3 regions of the Streptomyces sp. NPDC086519 genome follow, and region 3 is predicted to be linked to each of the others. Evidence: riboswitches for the same ligand, from Rfam matches in the RefSeq annotation. Region 3 holds a riboswitch; each other region holds the start of a gene.
The links. Region 3 has a riboswitch for cobalamin ahead of AB0P24_RS46755 (CbtB-domain containing protein). Riboswitches for the same ligand answer to the same signal wherever they lie in the genome.

Region 1: another riboswitch for cobalamin. It lies ahead of AB0P24_RS19110 (cobalamin biosynthesis protein); the one in region 3 lies ahead of AB0P24_RS46755 (CbtB-domain containing protein).
Region 2: another riboswitch for cobalamin. It lies ahead of AB0P24_RS44715 (prenyltransferase/squalene oxidase repeat-containing protein); the one in region 3 lies ahead of AB0P24_RS46755 (CbtB-domain containing protein).

The regions. Positions count from the first base shown of each region.
Region 1 is NZ_JBFBJL010000018.1:103,633-110,770, forward strand. It holds gene cobN (cobaltochelatase subunit CobN) at 1-1,919, opposite strand, end outside; gene AB0P24_RS19105 (cobyric acid synthase) at 1,916-3,463, opposite strand; gene AB0P24_RS19110 (cobalamin biosynthesis protein) at 3,460-4,410, opposite strand; cobalamin riboswitch at 4,510-4,651, opposite strand; gene AB0P24_RS19115 (hypothetical protein) at 4,792-5,019, opposite strand; gene AB0P24_RS19120 (inorganic phosphate transporter) at 5,038-6,300, opposite strand; gene AB0P24_RS19125 (class II aldolase/adducin family protein) at 6,758-7,138, shown strand, end outside.
Region 2 is NZ_JBFBJL010000099.1:18,087-25,224, reverse strand. It holds gene AB0P24_RS44745 (MBL fold metallo-hydrolase) at 1-544, shown strand, start outside; gene AB0P24_RS44740 (nuclear transport factor 2 family protein) at 654-1,154, shown strand; gene AB0P24_RS44735 (XRE family transcriptional regulator) at 1,173-1,754, opposite strand; gene AB0P24_RS44730 (hypothetical protein) at 2,011-3,051, shown strand; gene AB0P24_RS44725 (antibiotic biosynthesis monooxygenase) at 3,080-3,433, shown strand; gene AB0P24_RS44720 (phosphotransferase) at 3,449-4,099, opposite strand; cobalamin riboswitch at 4,168-4,300, shown strand; gene AB0P24_RS44715 (prenyltransferase/squalene oxidase repeat-containing protein) at 4,409-5,623, shown strand; gene AB0P24_RS44710 (SCO2322 family protein) at 5,620-6,243, shown strand; gene AB0P24_RS44705 (CbiQ family ECF transporter T component) at 6,527-7,138, shown strand, end outside.
Region 3 is NZ_JBFBJL010000122.1:4,490-11,627, reverse strand. It holds partial or broken gene efeB (iron uptake transporter deferrochelatase/peroxidase subunit) at 1-796, opposite strand, end outside; gene AB0P24_RS46765 (EfeM/EfeO family lipoprotein) at 793-1,989, opposite strand; gene AB0P24_RS46760 (enoyl-CoA hydratase/isomerase family protein) at 2,330-3,385, shown strand; cobalamin riboswitch at 3,453-3,593, shown strand; gene AB0P24_RS46755 (CbtB-domain containing protein) at 3,630-3,851, shown strand; gene AB0P24_RS46750 (CbtA family protein) at 3,874-4,629, shown strand; gene AB0P24_RS46745 (barstar family protein) at 4,854-5,240, shown strand; gene pgm (phosphoglucomutase (alpha-D-glucose-1,6-bisphosphate-dependent)) at 5,361-7,001, shown strand.

The DNA.
Region 1 (7,138 bases), on a different contig from region 3:
AACTCGTCGAAGTCGCCGTCCTCCGGCTGCTCGTCCACATGCAGGTCGTGGTGCAGCTCGGCCGCCTTGACCAGCGTCCAGATCTGGGCGCGGACCGCCGGTGCCTTCGTCGGGTCCAGATCCGACACCAGCGCGTACTCGTCGAGCAGCTGCTCCAGCCTGGCCAGGTCGCCGTAGGTGTCGGCGCGGGCCATCGGCGGCACCAGGTGGTCGACGACCGTGGCGTGGCCGCGCCGCTTGGCCTGGGTGCCCTCGCCGGGGTCGTTGACGATGAACGGGTAGATCAGGGGCAGTTCACCGAGCACGGCGTCCGGCGCGCAGCCGCCGCTGAGCCCGAGCCCCTTGCCCGGCAGCCACTCCATCGTGCCGTGCTTGCCCATGTGGACGATGGCGTCGGCGCCGAAGCCCCCCTCCGATGCCGGAGCCTCCAGCCACCGGTAGGCCGCCATGTAGTGGTGCGACGGCGGCATGTCGGGATCGTGGTAGATCGCGATCGGGTTCTCCCCGAAGCCGCGCGGCGGCTGGATCATCACGACGACGTTGCCGAACCGGAGGGACGCCAGCACGATGTCGTCCCCGTCGACGTACAGCGAGCCCGGCGGCTCGCCCCACGCCTCCAGCATCCCGTCGCGCAGCCGGGGATCGAGCCTGTCGAACCACGCCCGGTAGTCGGCGAGCGGCACGCGCGCGGGCGCGGCGGCCAGCTGCTCCTCGGTCAGCCACTCGACGTCGTGACCGCCGGCCTCGATGAGCCGGTGGATCAACTCATCGCCGCCCGCCGGGTATTCGGTGAGGCCGTACCCGGCGGCCTTGAGCGCGTCCAGTACCCGCACCGCCGACGCGGGGGTGTCGAGGCCCACCGCGTTGCCGACACGCGAGTGCTTCGTCGGGTACGCGGTGAACACGAGCGCCAGCTTCTTCTCGGCGTTCGCCTTGTGCCTCAACCGCGCGTGCCGTACGGCGATCCCGGCCACCCTTGCGGCCCGCTCGGGGTCGGCGACGTACACCGGGACGTCGGCTCCGTCGTCATCGACCCGCTCCTTGAAGGAGAACGGCACGGTGACGAGCCGGCCGTCGAACTCCGGGATCGCGACCTGCATCGCCGCGTCCATCGGGGAGAGCGCGGCGTCCGAAGCGTCCCAGGCCTCCCGTGACGAGGTCAGGCAGAGCCCTTGCAGCACGGGCACATCGAGGTCCGCGAGCGCCCCGATGTCCCACGCCTCCTCGTCGCCGCCCGCCGAGGCCTGCGCGGCATGCGTGCCGCCGGCGGCGAGGACGGTGGCGACCAGGGAGTCGGCCCCGGCGAGGATCTCGTACAGTCCCGCGTCCGCGCCGCGCAGCGAACCGCAGTACACGGGAAGGGCGTTGGCGCCGCGCGCCTCGATCGCCCGGCACAGCGTGTCCACGAAGGCGGTGTTGCCGCTGAGCTCATGGGCCCGGTAGAAGAGCACGCCCACGGTCGGGCGGCCGTCGACCCGTTCGTACGAGCCGTGGACGCCGTACTCCGGCATCTTCCGCGGCCCGGCGAACCCCTCGCCGGTCAGCAGCACGGTGTCGGAGAGGAACCGGGCCAGCTCGGTGAGGTTGGCGGGGCCGCCCTCGACGAGGTACCTGAGCGCCTCGGCGACCACCCCCGCCGGCACCGACGACTCCGCCATCAACTCCGCGTCCGGCACGGCCTCGCCGCCGAGCAGCACGGTCGGGATCCCGGCGGCCTTCAGCGCGGCGAGCCCGTCCTCCCAGGCACGCTTGCCGCCGAGCAGCCGTACGACGGCGATGTCCGCGCCGTCGATCAGCGCGGGCAGCTCCGCCGCGGCGTCGAGGCGCGTCGGATTGCCGATCCGGTAGTCGGCACCGGAGGCGGCCCGGGCCGCCAGCAGATCGGTGTCCGCGGTCGACAACAACAACACAGTGCTCATGCGGGCGCTCCCGGTGGGATGAAAGGCAGTCCTTGCGGCGCGCCCGACTCGATGAGCCGCCAGAGCGCGTCCGTGTCCGCGTGCTGTTCGATCAGGTCGCCGAGCCGGTCGAGCCGTTCCTCGCGCAGCGCGGCGAACGAGGTGTCGGGGGCCGGCACGAACCGGCGGCCCGCGGCGGCCGCCACCTCGCGCAGGAAGGCCCGGCGGAAGCCGTCCGACTCCAGGGAGCCGTGCCAGTGCGTGCCCCAGGTCTGCCCGACCCGGCACCCGTCGAGGAAGGCCTCGCCCCCGGTCACCTCGGCCACCCCGTGATGGATCTTGTACCCCTCGACCCGCTCGCCGAGGGCCTCCCCGACGGGCCGGGTCAGCGTCTTCTCCCGGGCGAACCGGACGCGCACCGGCAGCACCCCGAGCCCGTCGACCCGACCCCGGCGGCTCTCGACGTCGTCCTCGATGTACTCACCGAGGATCTGGAAGCCACCGCAGACACCGAGCACGGGCCGCTGCTCGGCGGCCCGGCGCCGCAGCGCCTGCGCGAGCCCCCGCTCGTGCAGCCACTCCAGGGCCCGGACCGTCCCCCGGGTCCCCGGAACCACCACGAGATCGGCGTCGGCCAGCTCCTCCGGCCTGTCCACGAACCGCACCACGACGCCCGGTTCGGCGGCCAGCGCGTCCACGTCCGTGAAGTTGGACATCAGCGGGATCGCACAGACGGCGACCCGCAGCACGTCCTCCCCGACGGGCGGGGCCGTGTCCGACTCCGGGGCGGTCCCGCGCACGGAGCCACTTCCCCGTGCCCGGCTTGGCTCGCGCGGAGGGACCCCCATCCCGTCCTCCTCGTCGATCCCGAGCCCGTGCCGGAAGGGCAGGACGCCGTAGGTGTGCCGCCCGGTGAGCCCGTGCAGCATGCCGAGACCCGGCTCCAGCAGGGAGACATCCCCCCGGAACTTGTTGACGAGGAACCCGGCGACGAGTTCCTGGTCCTCCGGTGAGAGCAGGGCGACGGTGCCGAAGAACGACGCGAACACGCCCCCGCGGTCGATGTCCCCGACCACGAGCACGGGCAGCCCGGCATTCCGGGCGATCCCCATGTTCACGATGTCGGTCCGGCGCAGGTTGATCTCCGCCGGACTGCCCGCTCCCTCACAGATCACCGCGTCATACGTGCCCCGCAACTCGGCGAGACAGTCGAGCACGGTCCCGAGCAGCCTCTGCTGCCGCCCGCCGTGATAGCCACGCGCACTCAGCTCGCCGACCGGTTTGCCGAGCAGCACGACCTGACTGCTCTGCTCGCCGCCGGGCTTGAGCAGCACCGGGTTCATGAGCGCGGTCGGCTCCACCCGGCAGGCCTGCGCCTGCATGGCCTGCGCCCGCCCGATCTCGGCCCCTTCACGCGTCACGAACGAATTGAGGGACATGTTCTGCGCCTTGAACGGCGCGACTTTCACACCCTGCCGTACCAGCCACCGGCAGATACCGGCGGTGACCACACTCTTCCCGGCATCGGAGGTGGTACCGGCCACGAGAAGACCGCCGTTGTTCATGACGCCCTTCCCGGGCGCGATCCGCGCAGCAGGGCCGCCGCCGCACTCACCCCCAACGCCAGCCACCCCACCCGCCGCGACAGGCGCACCGCCCGATCGATGTCAGCGACTTCCACAGCCCGCCCCTCCTCGTTCAGCACCGGCCGATGCTCGACTCGCCCCCCGTACGACAACGTCCCCCCGAGCCGCACGCCCAACGCCCCCGCGAACGACGCCTCCACGGGCCCCGCGTTGGGACTCGGATGCTTCGCCGCGTCGGCCCGCCAGGCCCGTACCGCTCCCTCGGGGTCGCTTCCGGACACCGCGGCCAGCACGGCGGTGAGCCGCGCCCCCGGCCACCCGGCCACGTCGTCCAGCCGCGCGGAAGCCCATCCGTACCGGCGGTAGCGGGGCGACTTGTGCCCCACCATGGCGTCCAGGGTGTTCACGGCCCGGAACCCGAGCAGCCCCGGCACGCCCCCCACGGCCCCCCACACCAGCGCCCCGACGACCGCGTCGCTCGTGTTCTCGGCGACGGACTCCACGACCGCCCGTGCGATCCCGTCGGCGTCCAGGGCCTGCGGATCCCGTCCGCACAGATGCGGCAGCCGCGCACGGGCCGCCTCGACGTCTCCCGCCTCCAGGGCCCGCCCGACGGCGCGGGCCTCACGAGCGAGCGAAGTGCCGCCGACCACGGCCCAGGTGGCCGCGCCGGTGAGGGCCACGGACGCGACGGTGGACGGTCGTACGATCCGCTGGGCCACGGCGCCCAGCGCCACGGCGCCGCCGGCGCACACGGCGGTGTGCAGCGCGCCCCACCCGCGGTGGTCCCGCCACAGCACCCGCTCCACGGCCCCGGCCGCCCGGCCGAACACGGCGACCGGATGCCCCCGGCGCGGATCGCCGAGCAGCAGATCACCGAGAAGGCCGGCGGCGGCGCCGTACGCGAAGACGCGATCGGCACCCATCGGCTCAGCCGGCCGCGGGGTGGGGGAGGGGGCGGGTACTGAACCTCGAACGGCGGCCGCGCATGGCTATATGTCCTCACTCAGGGTGTCCACGCCCTGGTTCGACGAGACCGGCGGTGAGAGTTCCTGGCTCCCGGGGACTGCTCCCCGGTGACAGTGGCGGGACCGCGCCGGATTCACACCGGCTTCCTCCCTTGCCGCCGTACATGGCTCCGGAAGTCCACCACGCCCCTGGAAGACCCGTCAACCTGGCGTTGACCTGGGAGGGGAGTGTGTGGGAAGACCCACACCGGGTGTTCAGCGAGGCCGGTGGGGCATGCCGAAGGCTCCTCTCCGAGCGTTGGAGAGGAGCCTTCCCGGCGCGCGCGAGACCCTGTGGGGTCAGGCCTTCGCCACGATCAGGTGGATGCCGTACGCCACGGCGGCCGCGCAGCCGGCGAAGCAGAGGTAGGCGGCCGTCGCGGCCAGGGCCGCGGAGTTGCCCTGGGCGGTGGCGCGTTCGCGGGCGGACAGTCCCTTGATGCCGAGGGTGAACAGGGCCACCAGGCCCACCGTGACCACGAGGCTGACGCCGAAGACGGAGCCGATGGCTGCCCAGTCGATGTTCATGTCGCTTCTTCCTCGGGGTCAGACGGTGGCGGCCGGGTCGGTCGCGGGAGCGGCGGGGGCCGGGGTGGGGAGGGTGGCCGGGGCGGGGATGGTGGCGGTGAGGTCGTCGGTGACCGGGCCGGCGGGCGGCGGCGTCACGGCGGCGATCGCCGTGGTCACCACGCCGGCCGGCTCGTCGGCATCGGTGTCGTTGACGTTGCCGCTGTGCACGACCTCGCGGCGGGACAGCTTCCAGATCGCGGCGCTGGCGGCCACCAGGAAGACGGCGACGAGCGCGGTGCCCCAGCCGCCGAGGCCCGTCACGGACTCGGCGAGCGCGCCGACCAGCGCGGCGGCCGGGAGGGTGAGCAGCCAGGCGACGGCCATCCGGGTCGCGGTGGACCAGCGGACCGCGCCGCCCTTGCGGCCGAGGCCCGCGCCCATCACGGAACCGGAGACGACGTGCGTGGTGGAGAGGGAGAAGCCGAGGTGCGAGGAGGCCAGGATGGCGGTGGCCGCGCTGGTCTGGGCGGCGAAGCCCTGCTGCGGCTGGAGGTCGGTCAGGCCCTTGCCCATGGTGCGGATGATCCGCCAGCCGCCGATGTAGGTGCCGAGCGCGATGGCGAGGCCGGCGGAGAGGATGACCCAGGTGGGAGGGTTGGAGCCGGGGGCTATGGAACCGCCCGCGATCAGCGCGAGGGTGATGATGCCCATCGTCTTCTGCGCGTCGTTGGTGCCGTGCGCGAGCGAGACCAGTCCGGCGGAGGCGATCTGGCCGGCACGGAAGCCCTTGCGGGTGGCGTTGTCGTCGGCGTTCTTGCCGATCGCGTAGGAGAGCCGGGTGGAGAGCATCGCCGCGAGGCCCGCGACCACGGGGGCGGCGACCGCCGGGAGCAGGACCTTGGTGACGAGCACGTCGCCGTGGACCGCGCCGAAGCCGGCGGAGGCGACGGTGGCGCCGATCAGGCCGCCCATGAGGGCGTGCGAGGAACTGGACGGCAGACCCACCAGCCAGGTCACGAGGTTCCAGAGGATGGCGCCGACCAGCGCGGCGAAGATGACCTCGGGACGAATGCCGTTCTCGTCGACGAGACCCTTGGAGATCGTGTTGGCGACCTCGACGGAGAGGAAAGCGCCCACGAGGTTGAGCGCGGCGGACATGGTCACCGCGATCTTGGGCTTGAGTGCGCCGGTCGAGATGGTCGTGGCCATCGCGTTGGCGGTGTCGTGGAAACCGTTCGTGAAATCGAACGCGAGTGCGGTGACCACCACAATCGCGAGGATCAGCGAGAAGCTTTCCATTTACCCAGGCAATCTTTCGAAGTCATTGGTTGTTGGACCGTAAGCAACCTGGATGAACGGAAGGTGAACTGAGGCAGTCGCGAGGGTGTATGGAATCCGCTTCGGAGGGCTGTTCGGAGGGTTGAGGGCGGGGCGGGGCCTGTCCGCGGTCCTGTTGAAGAGATTCTGGTCACCCGGCAGCGTTCCCGCGTCCGCCGGGCCGCACGAGGTACGCGGCCTGCCGGGTGCCCGACGGCTTGTCCGGCGGGGCGAGGTGGTACGCGCGCCTTGATGTATACGAACCGCGCGCCCTTCGCCCTGGTGCTCGGCCGGCCGGCCGTCCCGTCCTCGGCGATCTTCAGCCGAGCCGTGACACGGACCCGTTTGGGATGATTCACGGCCTACCGGATTCGGGACGTCCGGCCGAAAGTGCACTGCCGCGCGGGCCGGTTGGGCTGCCGCCTGACAGGATCGGGCCATGGCTGAGCAGCGACGGGGCGAGCGTGACGGACGGGACGGGCAGGCCGGCGCACCAGGTGTGTCGGAGCCGCGACAGCGGGATGTGCGCGCGGAGGAGGCGGACGCCTGGCGTGAACTCGTCGCCACGGCCCGCCGCACCGTGTCCGACGGACTCGTCGTCGGCACCTCCGGCAACGTCTCGGTCCGCGTCGGCGACACCGTGCTGGTCACGCCGTCGGGCGTGCCGTACGACCGGCTCACCCCGGACGACGTGACCGGCGTCGACCTCCTCGGCCGTCAGGTGCTCGGCACCCTGGTCCCGACCAGCGAACTGCCGATGCACCTCGCGGTCTACAGCAGCACCGACGCCGGGGCCGTAGTCCACACCCACGCTCTCCAC
Region 2 (7,138 bases), on a different contig from region 3:
CCTCGGCCTCCCGGGCCGCCGGCTGCGTGCGGTCTGGACGCCGGGGCACACGCCCGGCCATGTCTGCCTGCACCTGGAGGAGGAGCATCCCGCCCGGCTCCCCGGCCATGGGCGCCTGTTCTCCGGCGACCACCTGCTCCCCGAGATCACCCCGCACATCGGCCTCTACGAGGACCCCGACGACGCGACCGTCACCGACCCCCTCGGCGACTACCTCGACTCCCTGGAACGCGTCGGCCGTCTCGCCCCCGCCGAGGTCCTCCCGGCCCACCAGCACACCTTCACCGACGCGCCAGGGCGGGTCCGCGAGCTGCTGGCCCACCACGAGGAACGCCTCGCCGGACTGCTCTCGCTCCTCCAGCAGCCGCTCACGCCCTGGCAGTTGGCGGTGCGGATGGAGTGGAACCGGCCCTGGGAGCAGATCCCGTACGGATCGCGGAACATCGCCGTCTCGGAGGCCGAGGCCCATCTGCGGCGCCTGGTGAAGCTGGGGCGGGCGGAGGCGGTGGCGGGGAGCGATCCGGTCACGTACGTGGCCGTGTGACTCGTCGTCCACGTGGCCGTGCCAGTCGTCGTCCGCGTGGCCGTGCGAGTCGTTGACGTGGTCCGGTAAATCCTTCGGCGGCCGGCGCCCTCGGCTGCTACACAGACTCATGGACCCTTTGGAACGGCTCCTCGCCGAACGCGCCTGCGAGCGTCTCGTCGTCGACTTCGTCCGCCGGCTCGACCTCGGCGAACCGTCCTCCGTGGCCGAGCTGTTCACCGAGGACGGGTGGTGGGAGTGGCCGCCGCCCGGGGACGGGCGGCGGGCCGAGGGGCGGGCGGCGCTCGCCGCGTACTTCGGCTCCCGGCCGCCGGGCCGGCTCTCGCGGCGCGTGATGTCCAACATCCTCGTCACGGTGACGGGACCGAAGACGGCGACGGCCACGTCGTACTTCCAGACGTACCGGGTCGACGGTCACGACGGCGGACCCGACGGAAGACTCGACGGAAGACTCGGCGGAAGACTCGGCGGGGGGATGGTGCCGGCCGGGCCGCCCGTGCAGGTCGGTCACTACGAGGACCGGTTCCGGTGCCTCGACGGCCGCTGGCTGCTGGCGTCCCGGTCCCTGGTGCTGCCGTTCGGCGGGCCGACCCCCACGGCAGGCGGCTGAAGCACGCCCGTCACCGGCTCAGTTGACGGCGCTCTCGGCGGTGATGAGCATCTCCGCCAGGTCGGCGAGGGTGGCCAGCTGGCGGGCGTTCATCTGCGGGGCGCGGGCCGCCAGGCGGACCAGGCCGCTCTCGCGGAGCCGGGAGAGCGGGTCGGCCTGGGCCTCAAGGCTCTGTAGCACCGGCTGGAGCGCCTCGTGCAGCGCCTCGGGCTCGTCGGCGGTGAAGAAACCGGCCGGCAGACCGAAGAACCGCCGCAGCCGGTCGGTGTGTTCGAGGCTCGGCAGCCCGCTCTTGCGCCACTCGCTGAGCCACTGCCTGCTGGTGCCGGCGATCGCCGCGAGCTCGCCCAGCGAGTACCGCTTGCCGTCGGGGCGGCGCCGGTTCTCGCGGATGAAGTCCAGCCGCTGCCGCACCCGTTCGGCGAGCCCCGCCTCGGGCGCGGCCTTGCCGGCCAGGAGTTCGGCGACGACCCCGGCCGGGATCCCGGTGCGGTACGACAGGTCGGTCACGTCCAGCACCTCGGACAGCCGTCCGGGACATCCGGTCAGCTCTCCGAGCCGTTCCAGTACGCCGGTCAGCGGGGCATGGGCGTCACTCACCAAGGTCCCCCTGGACACACGTGGTTGGTCGGTCGGCCGAGCAGACGCGAGGCTATCGAATCACCGGTGCCGCCCACCAGACATGACAAGGACCACTGCGCAAGGGGGCAGCAATCGTTGACATGTGACGGACCGGCAGGAAAGGATCACGTCACCAGGCCACGGTCGAACCGACCCGCCTCCGGTGCCACCTGTGGGGGAGCGGCATCCGGGGCGACCAGCCGGCCGCCTCCTCCCCAGAAGGTGAGGCGAACCGATGCCGCAGCCCATCCTGCTCCTCGGTGCCGGCCGTCGGCGCGCGTACGACGAGTTCGTGCTGAGGCGTGTCGCCGCGGCCCGCCCGGTGCTGCTGGTGGACGCCGCGCCGCCCGCCTGGGCACAGCCGTGGCCGGCCGGTCACCTCGCGGCGGACCCCGGCAAGGGCGGCGCCACGGCGTCGGCGGTGGCGCGGTTCGCGGCCCGGCACCGGGTCCGCGGCGTGCTGACCCACTCGGGCGAGTACGCGGTGGCGGCCGCCACGATCGCCGGGCAGTTGGGGCTGCCCGGCCTCTCCCCCGCCGCGGCCGCCGCCTGTGGCGACCCGCCCGCGCTGCGCGCGCTGCTGGCCGGCCACACGGTTCCCACCGACGACCCGGGCGGCCCCGGCGCGCCCCGCGTCTCGGCCGAGACGGTCGTCCTCGACGGCGAGATCCGCATCGCCGCCATCACCCGTACGACCCTGGGCCCGGCGCCCGCCCGGCAGCCGCTCCGGCACACCGTGCACGCCCACGACGGCCTGCTGCACAACCGTTTCCTGCGCCTGGCCGTCGACCGCACCGTGCACGCCCTCGGCGTCGACCGGGGTGTCCTGCACATCGGCCTCGCCCTCACCGACCGCGGGCCCCGGGTCACCGACGTAGCCCCGCATCTGCCGGGCGACCTGATCCCGCTCCTCGTCTGGCGGGCCACCGGCGTCGATCTCGCCCAGGCCGCGGCCGCCCTGGCCACCGGCGAGGTGCCCGACACGACGCCCACCCGGCAGCGGGCGGCGGCCGTCCAGTTCGCCTACCCGGCCGCCACCGGCCGCCTCGACCGCCTGGACCTCTCCCCCGACGCCGCCCACGAGCCCGGTGCCGACCGCATGCTCCTCACCCAGCACACCGGCAACCACGTCACCGCGGGCCCGCACGCCACCGTCGCCGACCGGCTGGCCCTGTGGGTGGCGGTCGGCGAGACCCCCGCCGACTGCGACGACGCGCTGCGCCGCATGGCCCGCCACCTGTCGGCGGGCATCGCGCCGCTCGCGAACGCGGCGTAGTACCGCGCCGACGCCCTACGGTGGCGCCATGACTCATCACCCGAAAGCGCCGATCGCACCCGTCAACGCCTTCGAACCCCCTTACTACGTGGCTGTTTTCACCGCGGTGCGGACCGAGGACCAGAGCGGCTACGGCGAGACCAACGCGCGCATGGAAGAGCTGGTGAAGGACATCCCCGGGTATCTGGGGATGGACCACGCGCAGACGCCCGGCGGGCTGGGCATCACCGTCGGGTACTTCCGTGACGCCGACGCCCTCGCCCGGTGGCGGACCGACGCCGAGCACCGCGCGGCGCAGAAGCGCGGGCGGGCCGAGTGGTACGAGAGCTACACCCTGCATGTGGCGAAAGTGGAGCGGAGCCACGGCTTCACGCGCGGGTAGTGGCGCGACGCGACGCTAGAAGGCGATCGTCCTAATCAACTTGCCCGCCGCTTCGAGCACTTCGACTTCCTCTCGGCTCATCGTCGGATTGGCCGCCCGTCGTCGCAGGGCCTGCGCAAGTCCCTCCTCGGTCAGTTCGCCCGGATCGGCGAGCAGGGCCCTCAGCAGGTCGTGGGCCAACGGGTACGCTCCCAGGGCCACTTGGGCGAGGATCACCGCGGACATGCCCCAGTCGAGCCCGGGCGGCCCGTCCTCGGCGTTGGTCCAGTCGATGACCCGGGGACCGTCGGGGGCCAGCATCACGTTGTCCGGATGCAGGTCGAGGTGGAGGACCCGGGCGCCGGGGTCGGCCGGGTCCCGGCCCGGCACGGCGTGCAGCCGCCGCAGCAGCGAGGCGAGCAGCGCACCGCCCTCCCCGGCGCCCATCTCCCCCGTCAGCAGCGCCGCCAGCATGGTCGGCCCGGACAGCCGCTCCATGACCAGTTCGGTACGGGACGCGGAGGGCCGCACCCGGGGCGCCGGGTACCCGTGCTCGCGCACGTACGTCATCACCGCGCCCTCGGCGGCCGCGTCGCCCCGGCCGTCCCGGTCCCGGCGCAGCACCCAGGCCTCGTCGAGCTCGTACACGTCGGCCGAACGCCCCGATCCGAGCAGTCTCCCTGTCATGGCATGACCATAACGAAACGGTCCAGGCTCCCCGGCTCCGCGCAGGCCCCCTCTCAGCTTCCCGTAAGCGGCCGGTAAGGTAGCCGGGTCGTCATCACCCGTACGGGGGGAAGCCGGTGCAATTCCGGCGCTGACCCGCAACCGTGAGCCACAGGACCCCGTGGCGAGCCGGACCACCCCGCTCGGGACGTTGATCGGCTCAGGTGCGCCGGCACCCGCCGCCGCACGGCACCGTCGAGGTTTACGGAGCCGAGCCGCCGGGGTGTCCCGTGCTGCCCGGCTCCCCGCAGGGAGAGGCACCCGCCGACCATGACCGTCCTCCGCCGCACCGCCGGGGTGCTGGCCGCCACCGCCGTCATCGGTACCGCCACGCCCGCGACGACCGCGCTGGCCGCGGGCACCCCCTCCCCGTCCGCGTCGGCGGTCCTCCCGTCAGGTCTGTACGGCAGCTCGGACCCCAAGTACGACGGCGTCTGGCGCCAGTCCCTCGCCCTGCTGGCCCAGCGCGCGGCCGGGGTGAGCCCGGCCGCGAAGGCGGTGGACTGGCTGGCCGGGCAGCAGTGCGCCGACGGCGCGTTCGCGGCGTTCCGTGCCGACCCGACGGCGGCCTGCGACACCAAGGTGACGGTCGACACGAACAGCACGGCCGCCGCCGTACAGGCGCTGAAGGCGGCGGGCGGGCACGACGCCGCCGCGGGCAGGGCCGTGACCTGGCTGAAGTCGGTGCAGAACAAGGACGGCGGCTGGGGCTACACCCCGGGCTCGCCCAGCGACACCAACTCCACCGGCGTGGTGGTCGGCGCGCTCGCGGCGGCCGGCGCGAGCGCGGACAGGTCGCCGTACGACCTGCTCGCCAAGTGGTCCGTTCCGTGCGGCCAGGACGGCGGCGGCGCCCTCGCCTACCAGCCGGACAAGCAGGGGAAGCTGACCGCCAACGCGGACGCGACCGCGGCCGGGGTGCTCGCCGCCCTCGGCGAGGGGTTCGTGACGACGGCCGGGAAGGCCCCGGCCGAGGGCCCTGCGTGCGCCGACTCCGACAAGGCCCTCAGCCGGCAGGAGGTGGCCCGCAACGGCGCCGCGTACCTGGCGGCCGCCATGTCCGGGACCGGCCACCTCGTCTCCGCACTCGCGGGAGCCAAGCCCCAGCCGGACTACGGCAACACCGCCGACGCGGTCGTCGCCATGGCCGCGCAGGGCTGGACGGAGCAGGCGAGGAAGCCGTACGCCTGGCTGGAGGCGCACGCCGCGCGGTGGGCGGAGCAGAGCGGGCCCGCGGCCTACGCCGAACTGATCCTCGCCGCGCACGCGATGGGCGCGGACCCGCGCGACTTCGGCGGGACGAACCTGGTGACGGCGCTGAACGCGACGGGACCGGCCCCGCGGGCGGCTGCCGCGGAGCACGCCGGGGAGAAGAAGGAGAAGAAGTCCGGCACCGGCGTGTGGTGGATCGTCGGCACCGGGCTCGTCGCCGGCATCGGCATCGGCTTCCTGTTCAGCGGGCGCCGGAAGCAGCGGCAGCTGTGACCGCGGCCCGCCGTGCCGCGCTGCTGGTCCTGGCCGCGCTGACGCTGTGCGCGACGGCCGCCGGGCCGGCGGCGGCCACCGGCTACCGCTACTGGTCCTTCTGGGAGCGGGACGGCTCACGCTGGACGTACGCCACACAGGGACCCTCGACCACGCGGCCCGCCGACGGCTCGGTCGAGGGCTTCCGCTTCGCGGTGAGCAAGGACTCGTCGGACGCGTCGCGGCCGCGCGGCACGGCGGACTTCGGGACGATCTGCGCCGGCACGTCCGCGGTCGGGGGCCGGAAGCGGGTCGGGCTGGTCGTCGACTTCGGTACGACGACGGACGCGCCCTCGGGAGAGAAGCCGCCCGCCCCGCGGACGGCCTGCGCGGTGGTGTCCGAGGACGCGACGACGGCGGACGCGCTGGCGACGGTGGCGAAGCCGCTGCGGTACGACACGAACGCGTTGTTGTGTGCGATCGCGGGGTATCCGGGGCAGGGCTGCGGGGAGAAGGTGACGGCGGCGACCGGGGGTACGTCGGGCAGCGGGCCGTCGCTGGGGCTGCTGGCGGGCGCGGGGGTCGTGGCGCTCCTGGCCGCGGGGGCCTTCTGGCAGGCACGGCGGCGCGGGAATGAGTGACACCGCGGGCCGGTGGGGGCCTGTCGCGCAGTTCCCCGCGCCCCTGACAGGGCGCGTTCTGGCTGTGGGCAGTCGTGCCACTGGGGGTCGGTGGGGGCTTGTCGCGCAGTTCCCCGCGCCCCTGACGGGGCACGTCCTGGCTGCGGGCAGTCGTGCCACTGGGGGCCGGCGGGGGCTTGTCGCGCAGTTCCCCGCGCCCCTGAGGGGGCGCGTTCTGGCTGCGGGCAGTCGTGTCGCTGGGGCGGCACGGGTGGGCGCGGCGGCACCTCGCCGGCGCGGGCGGGTGAAACCCGCCGTCCCCCGGCAGCAGCGCCGTTCCCCCGTGCATCCCGGTGCCTGGTGGCTCTGGTCGCTCTCCCTCGGTGTCGCCGCGTCCCGGACCACCAACCCGCTCCTCCTCGCCCTCCTCATCACGGTCACCGCCTACGTCGTGGCCGCCTGCCGGCCCCGCTCCGCGCCCTGGTCCCGCTCCTACGCCGCCTTCGCCAAGCTCGCCCTCGCCGTTCTCCTCCTCCGCCTCGCCTTCACCGTCGTCCTCGGCTCCCCCGTCCCGGGCGCGCACACCCTCGTCACCCTCCCCGAAGTGCCCCTCCCGCACTGGGCCCAGGGCATCCGCCTCGGCGGCAGGGTCACCGCCGAGGCGCTCGTCTTCGCCCTCTACGACGGCCTCCGCATCGCCACCCTCCTCATCTGCGTCGGCGCCGCGAACGCGCTCGCCAGCCCGGCCCGGCTGCTCAAGTCCCTCCCCGGCGCCCTGTACGAGCTGGGCGTGGCCGCCGTCGTCGCCCTCACCTTCGCTCCGCATCTCGTCGCCGACGTGCAGCGGCTGCGGGCCGCCCGTCGGCTGCGCGGCCGCCCCGACTCCGGCATCCGCGGCCTGCTCCAGGTGGGACTC
Region 3 (7,138 bases):
ATCAGCCGTACCGCCTGGTAGCTGCCGCCGACCGCCCACTGCGGTTCTCCGGAGTCCTTGCCGACCCACACCAGCCGGTCCATCTCCCGGGCGCTGGCGGTCTTCGGGTTGGCGGTGCCGTCCTTGAACCCGAACAGGTTGCGCGGGGTGCCGGACGGGCGGGGCGGGCTGGTGAAGCCGTCCATCCGCCAGCGGACCTGCATACCGCCCCGGGTGTGCCGGGCGATGTCGCGCAGCGCGTGCAGACGGTGTCGGTGTCGTCCGCGTGCAACTGCACACTGAGGTCGCCGTGGCACCACTCGGGCCGCAGGTCGTCGTCCGGGAACGCCGGCATCGCCGTCAGCCGACGCGGTCTCAGTTTCCCGAGCCCGTACCGGTCGTCGAAGAGGGAGCCGCCGACGCCGACGGTCACCGCCAGGGCGCGCGGCGGCAGTTGCCCGCCGAGGACGCCCGAGTCGGCGGGCGGCCCGGTGACGCCGACCGGGTCCGGGGTGCCGCCGGAGGTGAGGAAGCGGGCGCGGTCGGTGAGCGTGTGCAGCAGCTCGGTCAGCTCGGCGCGGTCGCCGGCGGTGACGTCGAAGGACGTGAACACGGTCGTCCGGCGGGGCGCGGCGATCGCGGACTGCTGGCGGGCGCCGTGGAAGGGGGCTATCGCGGGCGTGCCGGTGCCGGTCGCGGTGTCCGTGCCGGGGGCCGCCGCGCCGCCGGCCGCCAGTCCCGCGCCCGCGAGGGCCGCGCCGCGCAGGAACCCGCGGCGGCCCACCGCGCCGCTGCCCGTCGTCCCGTCGGCGCTCATACCGTCCTCCGCGGATCGCACAGGGTCGCCACCGACGCCAGCCGCTCCACCAGGTCACCGAGGACCGCGTCGACGTCCTCGCGCTGCCGGTGGCCGAGCTTGCCGAGCGGTGTCCAGGTGCCGCCGTGGCCGAAGCGGTCGAGGGTCGTGCCCGCCCGCCTCAACTCGCTCTCCAGACCGGCCAGAGGGGCGTACCGGGTGGCCAGCAGCGGGTGCAGCCGGGACATGACCTCCACCGTGCCGTCCAGGTTGGCGCGGGCGGTGGCGAGGTTGCTGCCGCTGCCGTAGTCGGTACGGCCGGTCAGCTCGAACTGCACGGTGTTCTCCAGGATCTCGTGCGCCCGCAGCCCCAGCTGGGCCGGGTCCATCCGGGTCTGCGCCCAGTCGTCGCGCAGCGCGGTGACCGCCTTCACCAGGCCGGCCGCCGGGCCGCGCAGGCCGGCGGCCGACTCGCCGTGCCACAGCCCGTACTCGACCCGGTGGAAGCCGGTGAAGTCCTTGTCGCGCACCCCGCCGGGCAGCCCGGCGTCGGTGCCGTTGATCGCGCCGTCGGCGTCACCGAAGGCGTCGTACGCGGCGCCCAGCCGCTCGTACTCCAGGTGCGCCGGCAGCCAGGCGGTGCGGGCGGCGGCGAGATCGCCGCGGTCGACCGCGTCCCGCAGGGTCGTGGTCAGCCGTACGACGCCGGACAGGCCGCTGCCCACCCACTTCTGGTAGGCGAGCGCCGGCGGGATCAGGTCGTGCTCGCTGACCGGGGCCGCGGCCGGGCCACCACGGCCCCTGGCGATGCGGACGGTCGGCCCGGTGACGGCGTCGGCGTCGTCGGGCACGCACCTGAACGCGTACGCGCCCTTGCCGAGCCGGACGGTCAGCTCCCGGGTCGTACCGGGCCCGATGCCCTCCACCTCGCCGTACACGGCCCGGCTCCCCGGGTCCTCCAGGAGGACCTCGGCGGACCCGTCGGTGGGGTTGTGCAGGTCGAAGACCTGGACCCCGGGCACCGGCCTGCTCCACCCCCGGCCGCAGCGGCTGGCGGACACCTCCACGGCGGTGTGCGGCAGCGCGGCCGGGTCGGCGTGCGCGCGGCGTGAGCCGCGCGGGAGCGCCAGAAACCCGGCCACCAGGCATACGACGGCGACACCGACGACCGCCCAGGGGCGCAACGACCTCCAGCTGAGGCCGGTCAACACCATCCCGAACTCCCGGGGGTTCGTACCGTTCGTGATCGCCTCATGTTAGGCGGCCCTTTGTACTCGAACGGCCGTCCAGGGAAACCCATGACCAAGAGTTCCCTGCCGGTTCACCGCACCTCCAGGGGACCCGCTGCGTCGGTTCCGCGATGCGGCGGCGACGGCTCCTGTTCCGCGCGGCCGGTGAGGGCGCGCGTGGGACGGGGCCTGTGAGGGGGGCGGCGTGCCGAGGACCGGACGGTCGCGAGAAGATCGTCCGTGACCAACCGGTCCACCCGATCCCGGAAGGAACCGAGGAGATCATGCGCCTCATCGTGGCCCGCGGCCCGGCGGAGGTGTCCGGATGACCGGCGCCGAGGAACCCGTCCTGCTCCACGTCAGCGGACGGGCCGCGCACATCACGCTCAACCGGCCGAAGGCCATCAACGCGCTGTCGCACGCGATGGTGCGCCGCGTCGACGAGGCGCTCACCGCCTGGGAGCACGACCCGGCCGTCCAGACCGTCGTCATCACCGGAGCAGGGGAGCGCGGCCTGTGCGCCGGTGGTGACATCCGGGCCGTCCACGACGACGCCCGGGACGGCGACGGGTCGGCCGCGGCCGCGTTCTGGCGGGACGAGTACCGGCTCAACGCCCGCATCGCCCGCTACCCGAAGCCGTACGTCGCGGTCATGGACGGCATCGTCATGGGCGGCGGGGTCGGCGTCTCGGCGCACGGCGGCGTCCGGATCGCCACCGAGCGGTCGCTGATCGCCATGCCGGAGACCGGGATCGGCTTCGTGCCCGACGTCGGCGGGACCTACCTGCTCGGTCGCGCACCCGGTGAACTCGGCACGCATCTCGCGCTGACCGGCGCCGGGATCGGCGCCGCCGACGCCCTGCTGTGCGGCCTCGCCGACCACTACATGCCGTCCGGCTCGATCCCCGCGTTCGTCGCCGACCTCGCCGTCCTGCCCGTGCCCGAGGCGCTCGCCCGGCAGGTACGGCAGCCGCCGGACGGCGAGTTGGCCGGGCACCGGGCGTGGATCGACGCCTGCTACCCGGCCGGCACGGTCGAGGAGATCGTCCAGCGGCTGCTCGCGCACGGCGACCCGGCGGCGAAGGAGACCGCGGACACCCTGCTGTCCAGGTCGCCCACCGCTCTGAAGGTCACGCTGGAGGCGCTGCGCCGGGCCCGCCGGCTCGGCTCGCTGGAGCGGGTCCTGGACCAGGAGTACCGCGTCTCCTGCGCGACCCTCGCCACCCATGACCTGGTGGAGGGCATCCGCGCCCAGGTCGTCGACAAGGACCGCACCCCGCACTGGTCCCCGGCCACCCTCGCCGAGGTCACCGACGCCGATGTCGAGCGCTTCTTCGCTCCGCTCGGCGAGCGCGAACTGGGCCTCGCCCCGCCCGTCTGAGCCGCTTTGGCCGCCGCCCACCAGGCGCGAGACGAAGATCACGCCTGGTGACGCGGTCTTGGCCGTGCCCCTGACACGCGGTACGGTCGGTCCGATATGACGACGGCGAGACGGAAGCCGGTGGGAATCCGGAACGGTCGCGCCACTGTATGCAAGAGCCCCAGGGCTGCTTGTGAGTCAGACCCGTGGCCGTCGTCCTGTGCACCACCGAGATGGGACGCGAACTCCCAGAGGAGGTCCTGCCATGGCGCAGACCGTCGCTCCGCCGACAGCCACCACGCCCGCCGTTCCCGCCAAGCTGCCGCTGTCCGCGATAGCCCCGTGGGCGGTCTTCTTCGGCATCCTGATGCTGGTCCTGCTCTACTTCGTCGGCGCCGAACAGGGCGCCACCTCCGTGTTCAGCGGCACGGACGTTCACGAGTGGGTGCACGACGCCCGCCACCTGCTCGGCTTCCCCTGCCACTGACGGGAGGGACGCCGTAGCGCCCATGAACTCCGCAACGGTCCGAATCCTCCTGGTGCGGGGCATGCTGGCCGGTCTGGCCGCCGGTCTGCTCGCCCTCGTCGTCGCCTACCTGCTCGGTGAGCCCGACGTCGGCAAGGCGATCGGCTTCGAGGCCGCCCACGCGCACGAGCACGAGACGGAGGTCGTCTCCCGCTCCCTGCAGTCCACCGCCGGCCTGGCCACCGGCGTCCTGGTCTACGGGGTCGCCTTCGGCGGGATCGCCGCCCTGGCCTACTGCTTCGCCCTCGGCCGCGTCGGCCGCTTCTCGCCACGGGCGACCGCGCTGCTGCTGTCCGGCTGCGCGCTCGTCGCCGTCTACGTGGTGCCGTTCCTGAAGTACCCGGCCAACCCGCCGTCGGTGGGCGACCCGGACACCATCGGCAAGCGGACCGCGCTGTACTTCCTGATGATGCTGCTCAGCGTGCTCCTCGCGGTGGCCGTCACCATCCTCGGCAAGCGGCTCCAGCCACGGCTGGGCACCTGGTGGGCGACCGTGCTCGCGGTGGTCGCGTTCGCCGTCGTCATCGGGGTGGCATACCAGTTCCTGCCGGTCGTCAACGAGGTGCCGAAGGACTTCCCGGCCACCCTGCTGTGGCGGTTCCGGCTCTCGGCGCTCGCCATCCAGGTGTCGCTGTGGGGCGGATTCGGCCTGCTGTTCGGCGAACTGGCCGAGCGCGTCCTCAACCCCGGGCCGGCCAGGGCGCGGGCCGCGGCGCGCACGGTGCCCGCTCCGCACTGACCGGCACCCTGCCCACCGAACGACACGCGAGGGCCCTCCGGAACGCCCGGGGGGTCCTCGCGCGTTCGCTCACCCACCCCCGCGCGCCGGCCGCACGCACCGCCGGGCGGTCCGGCCTCCTGCGCGGTAACACGCCATGTCGACAGGGCGGGTTGCGGCCCGCCGGGTCGATGTCCGCGCGGCCGACGCCCGGGCGGCCGGTGCGCCGTCGTATCCTGCGGGCCGTGACGGAGACCTATGTACTGGACGGCACCGCGATCACGACCCTGGAGGACTTCTGGCGGGTGATCGGCGAGGCGGTCAACGGGCCCGGCGGCTACTTCGGCCGTAACCTCGACGCGTTCGCCGACTGTCTCAGCGGCGGCTTCGGCACGCCCGACGACCGCGACTTCGTCTTCGAGTGGCGCGACCACGGCGCATCCCGTGCGAATCTGGGGCATGCGGAGACCGCCCGCCAGCTGGAGATCCGGCTCGCCCGCAGCCACCCCTCCAACCGCGCCGCCGTCGCCGCGGAGTTGGCCGAGGCCCGCGCGGGCCTCGGCGCCACCGTCTTCGACTGGCTGCTCGACATCTTCGAACAGCGGGCCCCGGGCGCGCTGCGACTGCGGTGAACCCGCCGTGAACCCGCCGTGTCCTCGGCGCGCGGCCGGTGCCCCACTCGCGTCCGCGGCCGCTGACAAGGGAAGATGGGCGGCGAGCGATCGATCAACGACTGCGGAGGAAGTGGACTCATGCCGCATGAGCGAGCGGGCCGGCCGGCGGCTCCGGAGGACCTCGTCGACGTGGCCCGGCTGGTCACGGCCTACTACGCGCTGCACCCCGACCCGTCCGACCCGGGCCAGCGGGTGGCGTTCGGCACCTCGGGACACCGCGGATCGTCGCTGACGACCGCGTTCAACGAGGACCACATCGCGGCCACCAGCCAGGCCATCTGCGAGTACCGGAGCGGCCAGGGCATCGACGGGCCCCTCTTCCTGGGCGCCGACACCCACGCCCTGTCCGAGCCCGCCAAGGCCACCGCACTGGAGGTCTTCGCCGCGGGCGGCGTGACCGTCCTGATCGACAGCGCCGACGGCTACACCCCCACCCCCGCCGTCTCGCACGCCATCCTCACCCACAACCGGGGCCGTACGGCCGGCCTCGCGGACGGCGTCGTGGTCACCCCCTCGCACAACCCGCCGGCCGACGGCGGCTTCAAGTACAACCCGCCCAGCGGCGGCCCCGCCGCCTCCGACGCCACGTCCTGGATCCAGGACCGCGCCAACCAGATCATCGCGGGCGGGATGAAGGACGTACGGCGCATCCCGTACGAGCGCGCGCTCGCCGCGCCGACCACCGGCCGGTACGACTTCATGGGCGTCTACGTCGACGACCTGCCCAGCGTCCTCGACCTCGACGCGGTCCGGGCGTCCGGACTCCGCATCGGCGCCGACCCGCTCGGCGGGGCCTCGGTCGCCTACTGGGGCCGGATCGCCGAACGGCACGGCCTCGACCTCACCGTGGTCAACCCGTACACCGACCCCACCTGGCGTTTCATGACGCTGGACTGGGACGGCAAGATCCGCATGGACTGCTCCTCGCCGTACGCGATGGCCTCGCTCATCGAGAAGCGGGCCGACTTCCGCGTCGCCACCGGCAACGACGCCGACGCCGACCGGCACGGCATCGTCACCCGCGACGCCGGCCTGATGAACCCCAACCACTACCTGGCCGTCGCCATCTCCTACCTCTACCGCCACCGCGGGCAGTGGGCGGCGGACGCCGGTATCGGCAAGACCCTGGTGTCCTCCTCGATGATCGACCGGGTCGCCGCCGACCTCGGCCGCCAACTGGTCGAGGTCCCGGTCGGGTTCAAGTGGTTCGTGGACGGACTGGTCAGCGGTGCCATCGGGTTCGGCGGCGAGGAGTCGGCCGGCGCCTCCTTCCTGCGCCGGGACGGCTCGGTGTGGACCACCGACAAGGACGGCATCCTGCTCGCCCTGCTCGCCTCCGAGATCACGGCCGTGACGGACCGGACCCCGTCCGAGCACTACGCCGACCTCACCGCCCGCTTCGGCGAACCCGCCTACGCCCGCATCGACGCCCCCGCCACCCGGGAGGAGAAGGCTCTCCTCGCCAAGCTCTCCCCGGCCCAGGTCACCGCCGAGACCCTGGCCGGCGAGGCGGTCACCGCGGTGCTCACGGAGGCGCCCGGCAACGGCGCCGCGATCGGGGGCATCAAGGTGACCACGGAGAACGCCTGGTTCGCGGCCCGCCCGTCCGGCACCGAGGACGTCTACAAGATCTACGCCGAGTCCTTCCAGGGCCCCGACCACCTGGCCCGGGTGCAGGAGGAGGCCAAGGCGGTGGTGATGACCGCCCTCGGCGGCTGACGCCCGGACACCTTCGCGAGCTCCGCGCCGGAGGCGGTGGCCGGCTCGCGAAGGTGCGGCGGGCGCGGGCACGGGCACGGGCGTGGCCCGGGCAGGTCCGGTGCGGCCTGCCCGGGCCACGGGTGCGGTGGGAGCGG